Regions from separate parts of the Mesorhizobium shonense genome, predicted to be linked through region 1. Evidence: predicted binding sites of a transcription regulator. Region 1 holds the regulator's gene; each other region holds the start of a gene.
The links. Region 1 encodes HrcA, which represses chaperone genes, less so after heat shock. Its sites were predicted from a motif close to GTTAGCACTCNCNNNNNGNGAGTGCTAAC; they were not measured.
Positions count from the first base shown of each region.

Region 1 (7,542 bases):
AGCCGTTGACCAGCTTTTGCAGGCAGGAAACCGGCGAACAGGAAGGCATCGGAGGGCAGTCCGGAAGCGGTCAGCGCGGCGAGCGCCGCCGACGGTCCCGGCACCGGCACGACGCGGATGCCCTGCTCCAGCGCTTCGCCGACCAGCCGGTAGCCGGGATCGGAGACCAAAGGCGTGCCGGCATCCGAGATCAACGCCACGCTCCGCCCCGCCGCCAGGGCCTCGATCAGCTTCGGCCCCGCCGAGGCGGCATTGTGCTCGTGATAGGCCGTGGTGCGGCGACGGATGCCGTAGCGTTCGAGCAGCACGCGCGAGACGCGCGTGTCCTCGCAGGCGACGATGTCGGCGCTAGCCAGCGTCTCCAGCGCGCGCAGCGTGATGTCGGCGAGATTGCCGATCGGCGTCGCCACCAGATAGAGCGCCGACGCAATCGGCCGCGCCGGAATCTCGGTCTGCCCGATCAGATAGCTGCGTTTCTCGCCGGTCAAGAATAACCCTCCGTTCACTCTGTTTGGCATGGCTCACGGCCGGTTGCAAAACGTGAAGTCGAGGCAAGGAAATCGCCATGCCTTTGCCATAGTGAGGAACGAAACCGCTACCGGCGAATTTCATCCCTGATTCCCGGTAGGAGGCAGGACCGGACGATGCCCAGTCGCTTCGACATTTTTATCAGCCGACTTGAAAGCAAAACCGCCCGCGAGGGCACTCCCCCACATCCGATCGCCGAACAGAACGGCGCTCGCCGCGACAAGGCGGACCAGAAGCAGGTCCGCAACGGCGAGGCGCATGCCGAGAAGAACCGCGGCAAGCACCGCCAGAAGCATGATGCCTAGAGTGTGGCATCTGGCGCAGACGAGCTCTCGCTTCGTCATCCTAGGGCGAAGCAAGGAGCGAAGCGACGCAGCGTAGACCCTAGGATCCATTCCGTGACATCAGAGCGTCGCTAACGGTGCAGAATTCTGCTCCGCTGCATCCTTCGGCCGAGGTCACGGAATGGATCCTCGGGTCAAGCCCGAGGATGACGAAGGCGCGAGGTTACCTGGCCAGATCCGCCACCACCGCATCGAGCACGATCATCCCCGCGGTCGTGGCGCGCAGCCGGGCATTGCCGACCGGCGCCACCAGCCCTTCTTCCTGCAGCACCGAAAGCCTCGCGGTCGAAAGGCCACGCCCAGCTAGCATCTCGTAACGCGCGAGGTCGATGCCTTCGGCAAGCCTCAGCCCCATCAGCAGGAACTCGTCGGCCTCTTCCGAGCGCGTCAGCACCTCGCCGCCGGTGACGCCATGGCCCCTGGCCTCGACCAGGTTGGCCCATGTTTCCGGCATTTTTTCCGCGACCGTCACGGTCCGGCGGCCGTTCTCGACAAAGCGGCCATGCGCGCCCGGCCCGACGCCGACATATTCGCCATAGCGCCAATAGGTCAGGTTGTGCCGGCTCTCGGCGCCCGGCCGCGCGTGGTTGGAGATCTCATAGGCCGGCAGGCCATGCGCCGCGGTCACTTCCTGCGTCAGCGCGTAGAGATCGGCGGCGTGGTCGTTGTCGGGAAGGACGAACTTCCGCGCCGCGTGCAGCGCGTGGAAGGGCGTGCCTTCCTCGATCGTAAGCTGGTAGAGCGACAGATGATCGGCGGCGTGGCCGATCGCCTGTTCGAGCTCCCCTTGCCAGTGCTCCGGCGTCTGGCCCGGCCGCGCATAGATCAGGTCGAAGGAAAGCCGCGGGAAGATTTCGCGCGCGAGCCCGATGGCGTGAAGCGCCTCCTCGACATTGTGCAGCCGGCCGAGGAAGCGCAGGTCCTTGTCGTTCAGTGCCTGCACGCCGAGCGAGACGCGGTTGACGCCGGCTGTCCGGTAGCCACGAAAACGCTCAGCCTCGACCGAGGAGGGGTTTGCCTCCAGCGTGACCTCGATGCCGGCAGGCACCGTCCAGTTCTTTGCCACGGCCTCCAGCACCGCCGCGACGGTTTCCGGCTTCATCAGCGACGGCGTGCCGCCGCCGAGGAAGATGCTGGTGACCTCGCGCGGCCCAGTGCGGGCGCGCATCGTCGCCAACTCCGTCTCGAAGGCGCGCGCGAAGCGCTCCTGGTCGACCGGCTGGTGGCGGACATGGCTGTTGAAATCACAGTAAGGGCACTTGGCCGCGCAGAACGGCCAATGGATGTAGACGCCGAAGCCGGGGCTGCGGTCGAGGGGCATGGTTTGGCCGGTCCCGATCATCTTGAGTCGAGCCGCGCCAAGTCCAGGCGGGCTTGCGCGAATTTCTGGAAGGCGCGGGCGCGGTGCGACAGGGCGGTTGCCTGGCCGGGCTTCCAGCCATGCTTTTGTTCGGCGCTCATCTCGCCGAAAGTCTTGTCGAAACCGTTGGGCAGGAACACCGGATCGTAGCCGAAGCCGAGCGTGCCGCGCGGCGGCCACACCAGCGTGCCCTCCGCCTCGCCCCGGTAATATTCGGCATCGCCGTCCGGAAAGGCGAGGCAGATGACGGCGACGAAGCGGCCGGTGCGCTGCGCGGGCCCGGTCGCGCCGACCTCTTGCAGCGCCACCTCGGTGCGCTGCATGGCCATGCCGAAATCGCGTGTGCCGTCGGGCGTCTCGGCCCAGTTGGCTGTGTAGACGCCCGGCGCGCCGTCGAGCGCGTCGACACAGAGGCCCGAATCGTCGGAGAGCGCCGGCAGGCCGGTCGCCTTGGCCGCGGCGTAGGCCTTGATATAGGCGTTTTCCTCGAAGGTCGTGCCGGTCTCGTCCGGTTCCGGCAGGCCGTACTCCTTGGCCGACTTCGCCTCGAAGCCGAATGGCGCCATCAGGTCGGCGAATTCGCGCAGCTTGCCTTCGTTGTGGCTGGCGACGACGATCTTCTGTCCGTTCAAGGAATGCATCACAGGCCCCAGATCCTTGGCTCGGCGAACTCGATCGAATTGCCCGAAGGGTCGCGGATATAGATCGAGTGTCCGCCCTGCGGCCATTCGAAATCGCTTTCGATGGCGACGTTCTTGGCCGTGAGATGCTTGCGCCATTGGCCAATCTCATCGGCGCTTGCCGTGAAGCAAAGATGACCTTTGCCGGCCGTTCCGTGCGGCGGAACCGCCAGCCTGGCATCGGGCGCCGGCGGGATTTTCGTCGCCTCGGCGTTGAAGAGCAGCAACACGCCGCTGCCGCAGCGGAAGAAGACGTGGCGGCCCTCGACTTTGCCAAGCGGATCCAGGCCGATGATGTCGCGGTAGAATTGTTCGGCAGCGTGCAAGTCTGTGACGTAGAGCGCCGATTCCAAAATCGCCGAGGGAGTCACGAGGCACCCCCCTCTGCCCTGCCGGGCATCTCCCCCTCAAGGGGGGAGATTAGCAGCTCCGCCGACATCGTCTCAACGTTGATGGTTGGCGAAACCCGAAGTGACGCCCGATCTCCCCCCTTGCGGGGGAGATGGCCGGCAGGCCAGAGGGGGGTGTGACGGATCGCCAACCTCATCAATAACCCTACGCCACCGCCATCTGCTGCAAGCTCACCAGCCGCGAAATGCCCTTCTTGGCCAGTCCCATCAGCGCGGCAAACTGCTCTTCGGAGAAGGGCTCGCCCTCGGCCGTGCCCTGGATCTCGACGATGCCGCCCTTGCCGGTCATGACGAAATTGGCGTCGGTGCCGGCCGAGGAATCCTCGAGATAGTCGAGATCGATGACCGGCTGGCCGTCATGGATGCCGCAGGAAATCGCCGCGACATGATCCCTCAGCACCTTGGCGACACTTGCCATCTGGCGCGCCTCCATCCAGCGCAGGCAGTCGTAGAGCGCCACCCAGCCGCCGGTGATCGAGGCCGTGCGGGTGCCGCCATCGGCCTGGATGACGTCGCAGTCGACGGTGATCTGCTGCTCGCCCAGCGCCTGCAGGTCGACCACGGCCCTGAGTGAGCGGCCGATCAGCCGCTGGATCTCCAGCGTGCGGCCGCCCTGCTTGCCGGCGGAGGCCTCGCGGCGCATGCGCTCGCCGGTCGAGCGCGGCAGCATGCCGTATTCCGCCGTCACCCAGCCCTTGCCGGAATTGCGCATCCAGGCCGGCACTTTTTCCTCCAGGCTCGCCGTGCACAACACATGCGTGTCACCGAACTTCACCAGGCACGAGCCTTCGGCGTGCTTGGAGACGCCGCGCTCGAAGGAGATGGCGCGCATTTCGTCAGCTTGGCGTTTGGAGGGGCGCATTCGGCCTTCTTTCCTATCGTTTTTGGATTCGTCGGCGGCTTGTAGACGCATGCGACGCATGGCGCAAAGGAAAAGGGCGCAAAGGAAACGGGGCGCAAGGGAAAATGGCCCGGGTTGCGCCAGGGGGGCTTAAGTCTATATCTTTCAATAGGAGGTTTTTTGCTGGAATGAACAAGGCAGTCGATCCCGCATCGCAGCCGCCCGTACTTCAATCGCTCGACATGCGTTCGCGCGACATCTTCCGGCGGATTGTCGATTCCTATCTGCGCGATGGCGAGCCGGTCGGTTCGCGCAGCCTGTCGCGCATCCTGCCTTCGTCGCTGTCGCCGGCCACCATCCGCAACGTGATGAGCGACCTCGAGCATCTGGGCCTGATCTATGCCCCGCACATCTCGGCCGGCCGGCTGCCGACCCAGACCGGCCTGCGCTTCTTCGTCGATGCCTTCATGGAGCTTGGCGATCTCTCCGACGACGAGCGCCGCGTCATCGAGGCGCAGGTGCGCGCCTCGGGCTCGGGCGCCACGCTGGAGCATATGCTGACCGAGGCGAGCCAGATGCTGTCCGGCATGTCGCGCGGCGCCGGCCTGGTGCTTGCCGCCAAGAACGAGGTGGCGCTGAAGCATATCGAGTTCATCCAGCTGGAGCCCACCAAGGCGCTCGCCGTCATGGTGTCGCAGAGCGGCGACGTCGAGAACCGGGTTGTCGACCTGCCCGCCGGCATCACCGTCTCGCAGCTGCATGAGGCCTCGAACTTCCTCAACGCCCACATCCGCGGCCGCACGCTGGCCGAGGCGCGCATTGAGATCGCCCGTATCAAGGACGAGACCAGGGCGGCCCTCGACACGCTGTCGCAGGACCTGGTCGAGAAGGGCCTCGCGGTCTGGGCCGGCGCCGAGAGCGGCCTGCCGGCGCGCCTCATCGTGCGCGGCCGCGCCAACCTTCTGGAGAACGTCACCGCTCAGGCCGACCTCGAATTGCTGCGCCATCTTTTCGAGGATCTGGAAACGCAGGACGGGCTGCTGCAGCTCCTCGACCTTGCCGAGGAAGGGCCTGGCGTGCGCATCTTCATCGGCTCGGAGAACAAGCTGTTCTCGCTGTCCGGCTCCTCGCTTGTGGTCGCGCCCTATCGCGACAAGGATGCGCGCGTCGTCGGCGCGCTCGGCGTCATCGGCCCGACCCGGCTCAATTATGCCCGTATCGTGCCTATGGTCGACTATACTGCCCAATTGATTTCGCGCATGCTGAGATAGGCGAACGGGATCGCCGCAAGGAGGGTGGAAATGGCGCTGGAATCGTTCAAGGCCCAGATCAGCCTGCTGCTCGAGGAGATGGTGAACCAGCCCGAGGACGAGCACGAAATCCAGGAGCAGCTGCGCGAGAAGCTCAGGGAAATGCGCGCCATGGGCCTGCCGCTGCCGGCCGATCTGGTCGCGCTGGAAAAGCGGCTCGACGAGGATTTCGACGTCGAAGAGAGCTGATCGGCCGGCAATCCCCGTCAAATCTGCGTGCCCGCGCTTCTCTTTTGCAGCGCCTGCCCGATATCTGCTGTCTGGTTGCGCTGACAAGGCATGTCGGCGAATGACGGAGAACGGCATGACAAGGATCGCCGGCTTTGCGGGCGCTGCCCTGCTTCTGGCTACCGGCGCTTTTGCGCAGCAGGCCGACCAACCTTTGCTCACAGGCAAAAAGGCCTTCGGCGATTGGAAGGCCGACCGTCCAGGCGTGCGTCGTCTGATCAAGCCGGACGATCTCCAGCAGCCGAACCTCGCCGAATCCTCGTCGAATAGTGCCGGCCTCGCCGACCGCCCTGCGGATGCCAAGCCCGCCGTGCCGGCCGGCTTCTCGGTCGAGCTCATCGCTTCCGGCATCGACAATCCGCGTGTCGTGCGCGTGGCGCCGAACGGCGACCTCTTCGTCGCCGACAGCGACGCCAATCGAGTCAGGGTCTATCGGCTGGCGGAAGGCAGCGCGAAGCCCGCCGAGAAAGCCGTCTTCGCCAAGGGCCTCACCCAGCCCTACGGCATTGCCTTCTATCCGCCGGGCGACAAGCCGCAATGGGTCTATGTCGCCAACAGCAACAGCGTCGTGCGCTTTCCCTATCGCGATGGCGACATGCAAGCCTCGGGCAGGCCGGAAACGATCGTCTCCGACATTCCCTCGAGCCATCACTGGACGCGCGACATCGCCTTCTCGCCCGACGGCAAGACGCTCTACCTGTCGGTCGGCTCGGGCTCCAACACCGCCGAGGATATGGGTGCGAGGCCGAAAGGCGGTGTCGAGGAATGGGCGCGGTCTGAGCCGCTCGGCGCCACCTGGGGCGCGGAAGAAGGCCGCGCCGACGTGCTCGCCTTCGATCCCGATGGCAAGAACCGCAGGATGGTCGCCACCGGCCTGCGCAACTGCTCTGGCATGACCGTGCAGCCGGCGACGGGCGCGCTCTGGTGCGTCGTCAACGAACGCGACGAGCTCGGCGACAACGTGCCCTTCGAATACGCCACGGCCGTCAAGGACGGCGCCTTCTATGGCTGGCCCTGGTACTATATCGGCGACAACGAGGATCCGCGCCAGGAGGGCGCGCGGCCCGACCTCGCCGGCAAGGTCACCGTACCCGACGTGCTGATGCAAGCGCATTCGGCGCCGCTCAACATCGCCTTCTATGAAGGCGGCAACTTCCCCGCCGACTACAAGGGCGACGCATTCGTCACCCTGCATGGTTCGTGGAACCGCGGCGCCCGCACCGGCTACAAGGTGGTGCGGCTGAAATTCAAGGACGGCAAGCCGACCGGCGAATATGAGGATTTCGCCACCGGCTTCGTCATTTCGGATGACGAGGTCTGGGGCCGGCCGGTGGGCGTGGCGGTGGCGAAGGACGGCGCGCTGATCCTGACAGAGGACGGCAACGGCACCATCTGGCGGGTCACCTATGGTGGCTAGCTCTTCGACAGAGGGTCTTAGGGGTCAGCGCAAACGGTGGAAATTGGCGGAAGCCTTCCAACCTCGTCATTCCAGGGCGGAGCGGCCGCGAAGCGGCGTCGCGGAGACCCTGGAATCCATTCCGTGACCCTGATCAAAGAATGCGGCGGAGCAGAATTCTGCACCGCGGCAGCGCTCGGAAGTCACGGAATGGATTCTAGGGTCTGCGCGCGTCGCTCCGCTCCTTGCTCCGCCCTAGAATGACGACAGGACTGGTCGTTTCGGCCAATCTCCAAGGTGTGCGGTCTGCCAACAAGAGAACGAGCTCTCCGTCGAACTGGCGCAACAAATCCCGCCGCGAGGGAATTACCAGTGACCTGGCGCCATGGTAGAAGCCGCGCTCCACACCGGTCCCTTCGGGGAATCATACGCCAGGCCCAGAACC
Region 1 is NZ_JBEPLM010000017.1:37,021-44,562, reverse strand. Features, by position in the region: gene rsmI (16S rRNA (cytidine(1402)-2'-O)-methyltransferase) at 1-488, opposite strand, end outside; gene ABID26_RS30350 (hypothetical protein) at 645-833, shown strand; gene hemW (radical SAM family heme chaperone HemW) at 1,036-2,214, opposite strand; gene rdgB (RdgB/HAM1 family non-canonical purine NTP pyrophosphatase) at 2,211-2,873, opposite strand; gene ABID26_RS30335 (VOC family protein) at 2,873-3,283, opposite strand; gene rph (ribonuclease PH) at 3,468-4,184, opposite strand; gene hrcA (heat-inducible transcriptional repressor HrcA) at 4,352-5,434, shown strand; gene ABID26_RS30320 (hypothetical protein) at 5,465-5,662, shown strand; gene ABID26_RS30315 (PQQ-dependent sugar dehydrogenase) at 5,778-7,118, shown strand.

Region 2 (7,542 bases), on a different contig from region 1:
TCAGCAGCGAAGCGGCGATCGGGCCGATGGCGAGGCCGAAGAGCTGCGCGGCCGGTACGAGGAGTACAGCCGTTCGCGTCTCGTCGGCGGTGATTGCCAGACGGATCTGGTAAGGCACGATGAAGAGCAGGATGAAGCCCATCACCAATGCCGTCGCCCAGAACACGGAAAGCCCCGGGCCGGAGGCAAGCAGCGCGGAGCTGATCGCCGCCACGACACCGATGATGGTTATGGCGAAGCGATAGTCGATGCGCGCTTCAAAGACGGTCGCCGTCATGGCACCCACCACCTGCGTGGCGAGGCTTGCCGAAACCATCAGGCCGACAGTGCGGCCATCGATGCCGAACTCAGCGCCGAGCGGCTCGAGAAAAGCCCAGACGGCGCCGAAGAACATGAAGTAGCAGAAGATCGACAACAGCGCCGTGATCGCCGGCACGGTGAGCACATTGGCAAAATGCTCTTCCTTCGGCAGGTCGGCATAATCGTCCGGCACCATCGAGGCGAAGGCGAGCGACAAAAGGCAGACAATGCCGAGCGCAATGAACCCGCCGGCCGAGCCGGCGGCCGGCACCGCATAGAGCGCGAGCAGCAGCGCCAACGCGCATTGCGCCAGCGTCTGCAGCGTGACGAAATAGCCGCCGATGCGCTCGGCCCGGCGCGAGCGGGCGATCAGCTCGGTGGCGACGGCGACCAGTCCGCCCTCCGCCAAGCCTGCGAGAGTACGGGCGCCGATCAGCGCGTTGGGACTCCCGGCATAGGCCGCCCAGAAATTGGCGAGCGCCAGCAGGACCAGAAGTAAAGCGCTCTTCCAGCGCATGTTGCGCGCCGGCAAGAGCATCGCCACTACGCCCGAGCCGATCGCTATGGCAATCATCTCGGCGGTGGCGACCAGCGCCAGCTCGTCGCCGGTGACATGCCCTTCCGTGTAAAGCGCGCCGAGCAGCACTGGCTGCAGCCCGAGAATGAGCAGCCCGACCGAACCGATCCAGAGCGCCGAGGCGAGTTGCAGGCCGGTCGGATTGCCGACAAGCCAGTCGCCCTCTTCCACATGCCTGGCATCGGTGACAGTCACGAGGCGCCCCCTTGCAGCTCGCCAAAAGCTGACAGATTGTCAGCATTTCGTGAAACTGATACTTGATCATGTTTCATGTCAACCTGAAATTGGACGTTCCGTGTGAGATTTGGCCGTGTGAGATTTGGCGCATGACGGAAGCAAGGCGAACGGCGACGGAACCCAGGCGCAGGCCCAAGCAGGAGCGCAGCCGCGAGCGTATCGACGCGATCCTCGCCACGACGATGCGGCTGATCGGCGAGAAGGGCATCGACGCGGTGACGATGAAGGAGGTTGGCGCGCTGGCCGGCGGTCCGATCGCTACCGTCTATCATTACTTTCCCAGCAAATCGGCGATCCTGGCGATGCTCTACGAGCGCTTCTCGGAAGAGAGCCGGGCGCGGCTCTCCGAAATCATCGCCAACGTGCGGCACCGCGACGACGTGATGCCGGCGGCCGACCGGCTGCTCGACGACTATCGCGGCCGCGTCGCCGGCGATCCGGCGATCCAGGACCTGCAGAACGCGATCCAAGCCGACAAGGCGCTCAAGAATCTTGACATCGCCGAAACGAGGCGGCAGGCGGAGATGTTCTGCGCGCATGTCGGCCCGCTAATCGAGCCGGAGCGGCGCGAGGCTTTCGGTCGCATCGTGTTCCTCATCTTCCAGCTCGCAGGCGGCGTCGTGCGGCTGGCGCTGACGCAGGACGAGGAAGAAGGCCGGCGCACGATCGAGGATTATAGGTCGATCATCCATGCGCAGTTGCGGTTGTTTTTGTAGTCCTTAGTGGTCGTCGTGAAGCTGCGCCGAATGAGAAATGTCGCGTTCCTTCACACCTCCCTCTGCCCTGGCGGGCATCTCCCCCGCAAGGGGGGGAAATCGGATGTCAACACGGCTTCGCCAATCTCCGACGCCGCAGAATTAGGCGGAGCGCCGGATCTGCCAATCTCCCCCCTTTTGGGGGAGATGTCCGGCAGGACAGTGGGGGGCGCTGTCCCGCCAGCTTTGCCAAAATCGCTCACCCCGCATCCAGCTTCGGCCCTAGAATCTCCACCAGCCAATCCACGAACACCCTCACCCTTGGCGACAGCTGCCGGCTGCGCGGATAGTGCACCGAGATCGGCGTCGGCGGGAAATCGGGAAGTACCTCGACAAGCCGACCGGCCTTGAGATCGTCGACGCCCCTGCGGGCGAGGTTGAGCCCGGTGTTGCAGCCGAGGCCGCGGCTGCGCTCGGCCGCGCCGGTGTCGCCGACGACATCGGCCCGATGATCGCCTCGCTGCTCTCGGAGGACAATCGCTGGGTCAATGCGCAGCGCATCGAGGTGTCGGGCGGCATGAATATCTGAGCGGCAAAGCCCGAAAGCATTCGCTCCGATCCGCTTGCCTTTCGCATCGCGCCGTGCTTCGCCGCGGTTTGCCGGCGAAGCACGGCGCTTCCATATCGGTACGCCCCCGCGATCCGCCTTTTTCAGCATCGCGTCATGGGCAGAAAAATTTCGCGTGATCACCCCTTCCCGCGCGCCTTGACTCTGGCACGCCGCCAGCCTATTTCAGCGCCACGTTAGCACTCGCCTTTGGTGAGTGCTAACTCGTATCCGGCCTCGCCGGATGGAGGAACAGTTCTCACCGTTCTCATTCGAGGAAGACAACATGGCAAAGTCCAAATTCCGCCCGCTTCATGACCGCGTGGTCGTTCGCCGGGTCGAATCCGAATCCAAGACCGCCGGCGGGATCATCATCCCGGATACGGCGAAGGAGAAGCCGCAGGAAGGCGAGATCATCGCCGTTGGCTCCGGCGCCCGCGACGAAAGCGGCAAGCTCGTGCCGCTCGACGTCAAGGCCGGCGATCGCGTCCTGTTCGGCAAGTGGTCGGGCACTGAAGTCAAGCTCAATGGCGAGGACCTTCTGATCATGAAGGAATCCGACATCATGGGCATCATCGGCTGAATATCGGCCTCTCTCCATCAACTGAATTTTCGGGCTCTCACCGAGCCCCTGTCAGGAGCTAAAACATGGCTGCAAAAGACGTAAAATTCTCCCGTGACGCCCGTGAGCGCATGCTGCGCGGTGTCAATATCCTCGCCGATGCGGTGAAGGTCACCCTCGGTCCGAAGGGCCGCAACGTCGTCATCGACAAGTCGTTCGGCGCTCCGCGCATCACCAAGGACGGCGTCACCGTCGCCAAGGAGATCGAGCTCGAGGACAAGTTCGAGAACATGGGCGCGCAGATGGTGCGCGAGGTCGCTTCGAAGACCAACGACATCGCCGGCGACGGCACCACGACCGCGACGGTTCTGGCGCAGTCGATCGTCCAGGAAGGCCACAAGGCGGTTGCCGCCGGCATGAACCCGATGGACCTGAAGCGCGGCATCGACCTCGCCGTCACCGAAGTCGTCGGCGCGCTCGGCAAGGCCGCCAAGAAGATCAAGACCTCCGAGGAAGTCGCCCAGGTCGGCACGATCTCGGCCAATGGCGACGAGTCGGTCGGCAAGATGATCGCGGAAGCGATGCAGAAGGTCGGCAACGAAGGCGTCATCACCGTCGAGGAAGCCAAGACCGCCGACACCGAGCTGGAAGTCGTCGAAGGCATGCAGTTCGACCGCGGCTACCTGTCGCCCTACTTCGTCACCAACGCCGACAAGATGGTCGCCGATCTGGAAGACGCCTACATCCTGCTGCACGAGAAGAAGCTCTCCAACCTGCAGGCCATGCTGCCGGTCCTGGAAGCCGTCGTTCAGACCTCGAAGCCGCTGCTCATCATCTCGGAAGACGTCGAAGGCGAGGCTCTGGCCACGCTGGTCGTCAATAAGCTGCGTGGCGGCCTGAAGATCGCCGCCGTCAAGGCTCCGGGCTTCGGCGACCGCCGCAAGGCCATGCTGGAAGACATCGCCATCCTCACCGGTGGCCAGGTCATTTCCGAAGACCTCGGCATCAAGCTCGAGAATGTCGGCCTTAACATGCTCGGCCGCGCCAAGAAGGTGTCGATCTCCAAGGAGAACACCACCATCGTCGACGGCGCCGGCAAGAAGGCCGAGATCCAGGGCCGCGTCGCCCAGATCAAGCAGCAGATCGAGGAGACCACCTCGGACTACGACAAGGAGAAGCTGCAGGAGCGTCTGGCCAAGCTCGCCGGCGGCGTCGCGGTGATCCGCGTCGGCGGCGCGACCGAGGTCGAGGTCAAGGAAAAGAAGGACCGCGTTGACGACGCGCTGAACGCGACCCGCGCGGCCGTGGAAGAAGGCATCGTCGCCGGCGGCGGCGTCGCCCTGCTGCGCGCCTCGGGCGCCCTCAAGGCCACCGGCGCCAATGCCGACCAGGCCGCGGGCATCGCCATCGTCCGTCGCGCTCTGCAGGCTCCGGCCCGCCAGATCGCGGCCAACGCCGGTGCCGAAGCCTCGATCGTCGCTGGCAAGATCCTCGAGAACAAGGGCGCGACCTTCGGCTTCAACGCCCAGACCGGCGAGTATGGCGACATGATCGCCATGGGCATCGTCGACCCGGTCAAGGTCGTGCGCACCGCTCTCCAGGACGCGGCCTCGGTCGCCGGCCTGCTGGTCACCACCGAAGCCATGATCGCCGAAGCTCCGAAGAAGGAAGCCGCCGGCGGTATGCCGGGCGGCATGCCTGGCGGCGGCATGGGTGGCATGGGCGGTATGGACTTCTAAGAAGTCCGGTCCCATAGTGAGTACGGAAAGGGCGGCAGAAATGCCGCCCTTTTTGTTTGCAGCTGCAGCCGCCAGTCTCTTGAGGCGGTCAAGGCCGTCGTGCTGCTTGCGGTTGGCGAAAGCCTGCGCGACAGCCAATCTCCCCCCTTGAGGGGGAGATGCCCGGCAGGGCAGAAGGGGTCGTCTCGCGTAGATCGCCAGCGTCGCCTCTCGTCGCGGAAGGCGCCGGCGCTCCACGCGCGGCGACCCCCTCTGTCGCCTTTGGCGACATCTCCCCCCTCAAGGGGGGAGATCAGCAGCCGCCGCGCGCTGTGCGGTCTTGCCGGAACGCACCGCTGTCTCAACCAGCGCCACCACTTCATCGGCCACGGCAGCGAGCGGCGCGCGGTCGCGGGTGGCGCGGGCGATCACCATCAGGCCCTCGAGCGAGGATTCGACCAGCAGTGCCAGCGCCTGCGCGCGCTGCTCGACCACCCCTGCCCGCATGAAGGCCTGGCGCAGCAGGCCGATCCATTGCTCGAAGGCCACGCGGCAGATCTCGGCCAGGTCCGGCACGTCGTTCGGCGCGTCCAGCACGACCGGCGCAATCGGACAGCCGAGCGAGAATTCGTTCTCCTCAAGCATGCGCGCCACCGACTGGTAGATGCGGCGGACGGCGACGGCCGGGTCGCTTTCGGAGGCCAGCTCGGCGCCCAACCGTTCAGTCACGTCGGCCACGCTGGCGCGCGTCACCTCGACGACCAATTGATCCTTGCCGCCCGGGAAATGGAAGTACAGCGAGCCGCGGGGCGCGCCGCTGGCGCTTAAAATGTCATTGAGCGAGGTGCCGTGATAGCCGCGCTGCCTGATGAGCAGCGCCGTTGCCTCGATCATGCGGGTGCGTGTGTCCGTCGCCACGTCAACCTCTCACCATGTCAACTTCTGTCAGGAATGCGCATTATAGGTCTTGCCCAGAATATGACAATCGGTCTACATAATATGTAAATCGGTCTACATATTCGAGAGGTAAGAATGCAAATCTATCGGCTTGAGGAACAAGGCGGCATCGACAGACTGGCGCTGCGCGAGGAAGCAATGCCACGGCCCGGCCCGCATCAGATCGTGGTGAAGGTGCGCGCCGCCTCGATCAACCGCCGCGACACCATGATCCTCAACGGCACCTATCCGCTGATGCCGCGCCCCAGCATCGTTCCGCTGAGCGACGGCGCCGGCGAAGTGATGGCGATCGGCGATGGCGTCACGCGCTTTGCCGTTGGCGACCGCGTCACCGGCAGCTATTTCGCGCGCTGGATCGACGGCCGGATGCATCCCGGCTTGGTCGACCAGCTTGGCTGCACGCTGGACGGCATGCTCTCGGAATACGCCTTGCTCGACGAGCAATGGGCGGTGCGGCTGCCCGACCATCTCGACTGGCATGGGGCGGCAACGCTGAGCTGCGCCGGGCTGACCGCCTGGAGCGCGCTGACGGGCGCCGAGAATCCGAAGCCCGGGCAATGGGTTCTGGTCATCGGCTCAGGCGGCGTCGCATTGTTTGCGCTGCAATTCGCCAAGCTCGCCGGCTGCCGCGTCGCGGCCGTCACTTCGCGCGCCGAAAAGGCCGACAGGCTGCGGACGCTCGGCGCCGATCTCGTCATCGCAACGGCCGAGACGCCGGAATGGGGCATGAAACTGCGCGAGGCGACCGGCGGCATCGACATCGTCGTCGAGACCGGCGGCCCGGCAACATTCGCGCAATCGCTGATCGCCAGCTCGCTTTACGGCCGCATCGTGCTGCTCACCGTGCAGGACCAGAAGGGCCAATCGGTCGAGATTCCGGGCTCCGTCTATCAGCGAAGTCTCGCCACCATCAGCCGCGTGTTCGTCGGCAGCCGCAGCGCATTGGAGGCGATGCTCACCGCCGTCGCGACGCATCGGCTGAAGCCAGTCATCGACAGGGTCTTTCCCTTCGCCGAGGCGCGCGAGGCCTACCGTCATTTCCAGCAGGGCGACGTCTTCGGCAAGGTCGTCGTCGACGGCGCCTGACCAACCAGACAGGAGAGACAGCAATGACAATCCGCGACGCTTCGGCCGAATGGCAGGGCACACTCAAGGAAGGATCCGGCCGGCTGCGGCTGGGCAGCGGCGTATTCGAGGGCGCCTATTCCTTTCCATCACGCTTCGAGAACGGCCCGGGCACCAATCCGGAGGAACTGATCGCGGCGGCGCATGCCGGCTGCTTCTCGATGGCGCTGAGCGCCATTCTCGGCCGCGAAGGTTTTACTCCCGCGCGCATCAGCACCGTCGCGAAAGTGCATCTCGGCGCCACCACGGCCGGGCCGACCATCACCCGCATCGAGCTGGAGACGGAAGCGAGCGTCGCCGGGCTCGCCGCGGACGATTTCGAGCGGCTGGCGCAATCCGCAAAGGCGACCTGCCTCGTCTCGCGGGCGCTCACCGGCGTCGCCGCGATCACGCTCAAGGCGAACCTCATCGACCACTGAAGCGGAAGGAGAAACCAATGACCCAGGAATTGATCATCGACATCGCCACGGCCAAACGCTCGGCCGAAACGGCCGAAATCATGCGGCGCTACAACGACGTCTTCCAAAAGCACGATCCGTCGGCGCTGGACGAGCTGGTGGCGGATCACTGCGTGATCGAGAACACCACGCCGGCGCCGGACGGCGCCCGCCGCGCCGGCAAGGCCGCCTGCGTCGAGCTATGGTCGGCGATCGCCACCGCACCCGGCACGCGCTTCGACATCGAGGAGACGTTTGTGGCCGGTGACCGGGCGACGATCCGCTGGCGCTTCTGGATGTCTGACGACAATTCTTTGCGCGGCGTCA
Region 2 is NZ_JBEPLM010000021.1:55,588-63,129, forward strand. Features, by position in the region: gene ABID26_RS32845 (MFS transporter) at 1-1,072, opposite strand, end outside; gene ABID26_RS32850 (TetR/AcrR family transcriptional regulator) at 1,204-1,830, shown strand; partial or broken gene ABID26_RS32855 (LysR substrate-binding domain-containing protein) at 2,069-2,227, opposite strand; partial or broken gene ABID26_RS32860 (3-oxoacyl-ACP reductase) at 2,276-2,398, shown strand; gene groES (co-chaperone GroES) at 2,703-2,999, shown strand; gene groL (chaperonin GroEL) at 3,065-4,717, shown strand; gene ABID26_RS32875 (TetR/AcrR family transcriptional regulator) at 4,997-5,614, opposite strand; gene ABID26_RS32880 (zinc-dependent alcohol dehydrogenase family protein) at 5,729-6,739, shown strand; gene ABID26_RS32885 (OsmC family protein) at 6,763-7,197, shown strand; gene ABID26_RS32890 (nuclear transport factor 2 family protein) at 7,215-7,542, shown strand, end outside.
Region 2: a site for HrcA is predicted at 2,613-2,641, ahead of groES (co-chaperone GroES). Genes of this name have one in related genera too.

Region 3 (7,542 bases), on a different contig from region 1:
GCCATCTTCGAGACGTTCGAAATGTTGCTGGGCAAGATCATCGATGATGCGCTACGCGCAGGCACGCTCGATATCGGGCTCGAAACGCTCACGGCAGAGCGCTTCGATGTCATCGAAAGGCGCGTCATCCATGAGCATGCCGCCAGCGGCGCGAGGACGCTGGCCCTGACCATCAATGAGACGACGCGCAACAAGCCGCTCTCGCTCGAGATGGTCCGCCAGATCGCGGCATCAGATCGTTCGGCAAGTTTGCTGGTCAATGCAAAGTCCGGTCGCGCCGCGTTGATGCAATCGGCCCCGAGCGTGATGGATGAGGACGGCGCGCCCGTCCGACGCGTGCAACTCACCCGGCCGATGCACCGCGAGAAGGTATTTGAGCCGGAACTGGGTCTCACCCATTGGAATGCGGCTACAGGTGCCGAATTCGAGCAGGCCTGGTCCGACGAGGTGTCGCAGGTTCCGGAGTTTTCGACACGTCGCCTGACCTTGATCTGCGGCCTTTTGCTGCCGATCTGGAACAAGCTTCCAAGTGACAACTGCCGAGTCTATCGGCTCGAAACCAACGACGGTGAACGCGTACTCGGCCGCCTCGTGACCACAGACCAGCTTTCAACGGTGTATCGCGCCCTTGGTATCGACGCCGCTGTGGACATGACGGCCGCCGAAATGCTCGAAGCGGTGATGGAACGCGGCGCAAGCGTCGATGTTTCCGGCGGTCTCACCCTGAAACGCTCCCGTGTCATGGGTGAGTTCCGCCTTGAAATCGTCGGCCATTCTGCGTCCGATCTGCCGGCCTTGAAGGCACTCGGTTGTTTCACCGAAATCATTTCATGGTCCACGCGGCTTTTCGTGCCGGCCAACAATCTGGACGTGCTCGACCGACTGCTTGAGCGCCACCGGATGATCGCTCATTCGGAGGCAGCGTGATGAACAACGCCTCCGAAATCTCAAGAGCCCTTGCTGAACAGGCGGAAGCGTTTTGCCGTTCATGGCTCCCTGCCGGTCGAAAAATCGGCAATTACTGGATCGTCGGCAACAAGCACGGCGATCCCGGGAGAAGCCTGGCCGTGCGTCTGAAACAATCGGCCGGACGCAAACCCGGAAAATGGGTGGATCACGCTAGCGCAGAGCATGGCGATCTGCTCGACATCATCGCGGAGCAATTGCCCTCCCCAACATGGCAAGCCGTCTTCTCCGAGGCTCGTCGTTTTCTCGGCCAGCCTGGCCTGCGGTCCATTCAAAACACCGTCGAGCAAAACGGCGGCACCACGAACCCGGACCGTTCGGCCACCGCTCGACGATTGCTCGCCATCGGCCGGCCCATCCAGGCCACGCTCGCGGAGCGCTATTTGCGCAATCGCGGCATCACCCGTTTCGGGCCGGCGCTTCGTTACCATCACGGCGTCTATTTCCGCGACGAAACCGGCCAGCGGCGCCAACTCCCTGCTCTGCTCGCCGCGATTACCGACAATGCGGGCAACGTCACCGGTTGCAATCGAACATGGCTGGACCCTTCACGATCGTGCGTCGCGTCGATCACGGAGCCCAAGCGCGTGATCGGCAACCTGGCCGGAAACGCGGTGCGGTTTCAACACGGTTCCGGTTCCGACGATCTTATTGCCGGGGAAGGCTTGGAGACGGTGCTTTCCATCGGCACCGTATTTCCATTGCTGGACCTCGCCGCCTGTTTGACGGCAAACCATCTCGGGCAGTTCATTCCGCCGGAACATACCAAACGCCTCTGGATAGCCCGCGATAATGATGACGCCGGCGCAACGGCCGCGCAGCTGCTGCGTCAGCGCGCCGAAGATCTTGGGATCGCTGTTTTCGACCTGATGCCGGTGCGCAACGACTTCAACGACGATCTTCGCGAGGATGGTGACATCGCTCTTCGCGCCCGGCTGCAGAGCGATATCGAGAACGCCCTTACGGTTCAACAGGCGAAGGCCTGAAAGCAGGAGCAGCGCAGCAAGAACCGCTCGGCCAGGCCTGTGGGGTCCCGCACGACCCGGATGAGTTCGCGATATACCCTGCGGGTCGGGCGCAGTGGCGCCCTCGACCACCCCGCAACGCCGTCACTTGAAAAAATTCCCCGCCGGCCGAGCCGGCTCCTCGCGCAACAATTTTTTCCGTGACCGCGCCCTTCGCTGCGCTGCGGCCCTTTGGGTGCGTGCCGGTCTCCGCAGGGTTGATATCGCCTCATCCCGGGCCGAGCAGGCCACAAGTCAAGAGGACCGAACCATGTCGCAGCACTTTGCACCCACCTCCAGCCCGACCGCCGCCCTTCTCGACGAACTCGCGATCTACAGCGTCCGTCCCAACTCCGACGAACCCGATTTCCGTCCCCTTCCCGATGCTGAAGCCGTTGAAGGCAGCGTTGCGACCGTGGTCGAAGCGATCCAGTCGATATTCTCCGGAACCCGCCTCGAGGACGAAGCCGAAGAAGTGCTCTGGTCCCTCGTCAACATCTTCCATCGCCGCCTCTCCCACACGCAAAAGCGCCTCGACGACAATGAAGGCCGTCAACGCTCCGCTCTTACCGAACAGGATGGCTCCGAGGTCAGAAGCGTCGAACTGGAAAGGCTGGTGGCCGAAGGCTTCTCGCTCACCGAAACCCGCAACGCCTTTGAGGCGATGCGCGACGTCGCCGCCGAACATTACCGTGTCGAAACCGGCTCCGCGTGGCTGCCTCGGACAGGTTCCAAAGTCTCACACCGGGCACTCACCGCCGCCGTCATTGACAGCCGCAACTTCATCTCAGCCAAGCGCCGCTCCGAGATCGAAACCCATTGCCCGGCCGGAACCCGCATCGCCTTCACCGGCGGCGACTATCAGGACTATGACGCCATCTGGCAGGTGCTCGATCAGACGCACGAAAAATACCCGGACATGATCCTGCTGCACGGCGGTACGCCCTCGGGCGCGGAACTCATCGCAGCCAAATGGGCCGATTCCCGCGGCGTGACCCAAGTGGCCTTCAGGCCTGACTGGAAGGCGCATCGCAAGGCCGCTCCTTTCAAGCGCAACGACGCCCTGCTCGACACAATGCCGATCGGCGTCATCGCCTGCCCGGGTACCGGCATCACCGAGAACCTTGTCGACAAGGCGCGCGGCCTCGGTATCCCGGTTAAGCGCATTGGCAACAGGAAGGCGTCGTGATCGACGCCTTCCTTCCCGCGCTTTTTTTAGCGGCTAGCTTCGCCTACTGCCGTCACTCTGGGCTCGAGATTGTAACGAAGCCGGACACTGACTGCTTGCTTCCAGAAATCTGCGTCCTCACAGTACACCTGACTTCTGCGTTGTTGCAGGGGATGTTGATGGCGCCCGCTTCGGCTGCGCACTCGGGATCGAGGCGCACTGCACAGGCGACATGCGTTCCACCGCCCCAGCATTCGCGGCAGAGGCTACTCGGGAACAAGCCGCTGGCCGATGCGGATAACATCATCGAGTGCCGATCGTATCTGCGGCCAGGGAAATTCGGCACCGTCTTCATAGACCTCTCCTTCCGTAAGCGCAGCTTCAAGCTTCGCTGCCACACCGGCAAGGGAGACGGCGGGGGTTTTGGATAACGCCTCAAGAAGGTCCTCCACCCGGTCGGCGGCGTCGCGTTCTGCCCGCAACGTCGCCGAGTAGCCAATTTCCCTGTCGGCGGCATCCCAGCGCGCCTGATGATCCGCAAAATCGCCTTCCGCCTTCGCGCGGGTTGCCTCATCCTCCGGACCAAGGTCGAGCACATCGCCAATCGCGCTGAGGGAATGCAGTGTCACACTCCGGCCGTCGCGCAGCCGGATGGTCGCGCAAGGAAAACCAACCGTTTCGGCGAGTTTTCGCTCCAGGCCCTGCTGCTGACGGCACAGCCGTTCAGTCTGTTGATGGGCCGCGTGCCATTTGCGCCAGACCTCCACCGCAGGATCTTCGGGTTGGCCTTTCTCCAAATCGTTGCGGGCAAACGCGTTTCGTTGCAATCCCACAACTGCAATTGCCGTTCCTGCAAATAGCCTCCTGCGGGTGACGAAAGGCAAAGTCGTGGTATGGTTGGAAGTAGCCAAGATCTGAGCTCCCGAAAGCTTGAGAATGGTTAGGCCGATCGGAGTGTTCCCGCACTCTGATCGGTCGATGCACGTGCAATGCACGTGCTTTTCTTATGTGCTTTTTCAACACCAAGTTCAAGCCGCACCGCCAAAAATGACAAAAAAGCCTTTCACAACGCGTTTTGATCCATCTGTGCTGGCACTGGCTCAACAGCTCGCAACGACTGAACGTCGCTCGATCACCGCTGTCATTGAGCTTGCATTGATCGAATATGCAGAACGTCGCGGTATGAAGGCACCGGACGTGGAGGATGACCGATAGTTTGGGTCGGATCCGGCCTTCGGCGCAGAATTCATCTTAGCAGGGAGCCCAGGGTTGCGACCCCCGGGGGCACTCGCCGCCTCTCGCGGGAGTTTTCTGGTCGAGCGGCTCGTGCCCGTCCGTGCCCGAATCTGTTGGGAACTACCTTCTTGCCGCACGAGCCAACCGATGATGTCGGGCTGGATGCCGATCACTCCTCCGAAGACACGATCCCGGTCCTTGGTGGCGCTTTTCTTTGCCTTGCCGCCGCCGCCGGTGGCCGACACCGGACCAGAAATGCCTGTGCCGACGTCATTCCCGCCGTGCTCGGCGGTGTATTGCGGCAAGCCGGCCAGCGCCATAGCTCGAAGCAAGAGGTGCAATATGGCTCGTTAAAATGACTGCTTCCAACCGACCTCTGCATTCGCGCCAGCGTATCAGGACCACAGGTGGTCGAGCTCCATTTCCGCCGTTCTTCTCGTCTTGACTCGCAATTGCCGACCGCCTACTCACACGCCGTGTTAGCACTCGGCTTACGTGAGTGCTAACCGATGTCCGGCGGCCTCGCCGGATGGAGGAACAGTTCTCACCGTTCTCATTCGAGGAAGACAACATGGCAAAGTCCAAATTCCGCCCGCTTCATGACCGCGTGGTCGTTCGCCGGGTCGAATCCGAATCCAAGACCGCCGGCGGGATCATCATCCCGGATACGGCGAAGGAGAAGCCGCAGGAAGGCGAGATCATCGCCGTCGGTTCCGGTGCTCGCGACGAAAGCGGCAAGCTCGTGCCGCTCGACGTCAAGGCCGGCGATCGCGTCCTGTTCGGCAAATGGTCGGGCACTGAAGTCAAGCTCAATGGTGAAGACCTTCTGATCATGAAGGAATCCGACATCATGGGCATCATCGGCTGAACATCGGTCACACCATCAACTGAATCTTGAATCTGTGGGTTCGACCCGAGCCCCTGCCAGGAGATTACAATGGCTGCAAAAGACGTAAAATTCTCCCGCGACGCCCGTGAGCGCATGCTGCGCGGTGTCAACATCCTCGCCGACGCGGTGAAGGTCACCCTCGGTCCTAAGGGCCGCAACGTCGTCATCGACAAGTCGTTCGGCGCTCCCCGCATCACCAAGGACGGCGTCACCGTCGCCAAGGAGATCGAGCTCGAGGACAAGTTCGAGAACATGGGCGCGCAGATGGTGCGCGAGGTTGCTTCGAAGACCAACGACATCGCCGGCGACGGCACGACGACCGCGACCGTTCTCGCCCAGGCCATCGTCCAGGAAGGCAACAAGGCGGTTGCCGCCGGCATGAACCCGATGGACCTCAAGCGCGGCATCGACCTCGCCGTCAGTGAAGTCGTCGCCGCTCTCGGCAAGGCCGCCAAGAAGATCAAGACCTCCGAGGAAGTCGCCCAGGTCGGCACGATCTCGGCCAATGGCGACGAGTCGGTCGGCAAGATGATCGCGGAAGCGATGCAGAAGGTCGGCAACGAAGGCGTCATCACCGTCGAGGAAGCCAAGACCGCCGAGACCGAGTTGGAAGTCGTCGAAGGCATGCAGTTCGACCGCGGCTATCTCTCGCCCTACTTCGTCACCAACGCCGACAAGATGGTCGCCGATCTGGAAGACGCCTACATCCTGCTGCACGAGAAGAAGCTCTCCAACCTGCAGGCCATGCTGCCGGTCCTGGAAGCTGTCGTTCAGACCTCGAAGCCGCTGCTCATCATCTCGGAAGACGTCGAAGGCGAGGCCCTGGCCACGCTGGTCGTCAACAAGCTGCGCGGCGGCCTGAAGATCGCCGCCGTCAAGGCGCCGGGCTTCGGTGACCGCCGCAAGGCCATGCTGGAAGACATCGCCATCCTCACCGGTGGCCAGGTCATCTCGGAAGACCTCGGCATCAAGCTCGAGAATGTCGGCCTCAACATGCTCGGCCGCGCCAAGAAGGTGTCGATCTCCAAGGAGAACACCACCATCGTCGACGGCGCCGGCAAGAAGGCCGAGATCCAGGGCCGCGTCGCCCAGATCAAGCAGCAGATCGAGGAGACCACCTCGGACTACGACAAGGAGAAGCTGCAGGAGCGTCTGGCGAAGCTCGCCGGCGGCGTCGCGGTGATCCGCGTCGGCGGCGCGACCGAAGTGGAAGTCAAGGAAAAGAAGGACCGCGTTGATGACGCGCTCAACGCGACCCGCGCGGCCGTTGAAGAAGGCATCGTCGCCGGCGGCGGCGTGGCCCTGCTGCGTGCCTCGGACAACGTCAAGGCCACTGGCGTCAACGCCGACCAGGACGCGGGCATCGCCATCGTTCGCCGCGCGCTGCAGGCTCCGGCCCGCCAGATCGCGGCCAACGCTGGTGCCGAAGCCTCGATCGTTGCCGGCAAGATCCTCGAGAACAAGGCCAATACCTTCGGCTTCAACGCCCAGACGGGCGACTATGGCGACATGATCGCCATGGGCATCGTCGACCCGGTCAAGGTCGTTCGCACCGCTCTCCAGGACGCCGCCTCGATCGCCGGCCTGCTCGTCACCACCGAAGCCATGATCGCCGAGGCTCCGAAGAAGGAAGCTGCCGGCGGTATGCCGGGCGGCATGCCCGGCGGCGGCATGGGTGGAATGGGCGGCATGGGCGGCTTCTAACGGCACCCCCGATTATCTTCGAAAGGGCGGCAGCAATGCCGCCCTTTTCCGTTAGCCGATGGGGCATTTGCTTGCCTCGCTGGCGCCATGGCTTGCCATGCCTTTGCTGGCGGCGCTCGGGAACATATCTCGGGTCTTCCCCAATCCCGCATCGTGACCAGAGATCTTGCAACGGACGATCAGCAAGCAATGATCTTTGCTGGCCAATAAACCTGGAGCATCAAACTGTCCCTCACCAGACGCTGGATTGCCGTGCAAAAAAACTGCAAGCCGCTCACTACCCTTGGCCTCAGCACCGTATATCCGAGGCTGAGAGGCTGCTCGACGCCGCGACGCGGCCGCCTTCGCGTATCGTCGCCAATCGGCGAGCATATCTTCGCCATGCCGATCAATGTGCTACCATGCTTCATGGCCATTGGTTCGAATTCGCGTCCTCGGCACCTGCCCAAAAAGAACTTTCCAGCCTACGCGTACTTACCGGGCAGTCAGCCACATCCAATTCGCGATCCCGCTGGACATAGCTATCTCATCGAGCCGATGCTGGTCTCCACAGATACCGCGATTGGCTCAGATCC
Region 3 is NZ_JBEPLM010000009.1:112,641-120,182, forward strand. Features, by position in the region: gene ABID26_RS22555 (strawberry notch family protein) at 1-927, shown strand, start outside; gene ABID26_RS22560 (DUF7146 domain-containing protein) at 927-1,952, shown strand; gene ABID26_RS22565 (DUF2493 domain-containing protein) at 2,242-3,159, shown strand; gene ABID26_RS22570 (hypothetical protein) at 3,405-4,049, opposite strand; gene ABID26_RS22575 (hypothetical protein) at 4,503-4,733, shown strand; gene groES (co-chaperone GroES) at 4,946-5,242, shown strand; gene groL (chaperonin GroEL) at 5,312-6,967, shown strand; gene ABID26_RS22590 (DUF309 domain-containing protein) at 7,349-7,542, shown strand, end outside.
Region 3: a site for HrcA is predicted at 4,853-4,881, ahead of groES (co-chaperone GroES). Genes of this name have one in related genera too.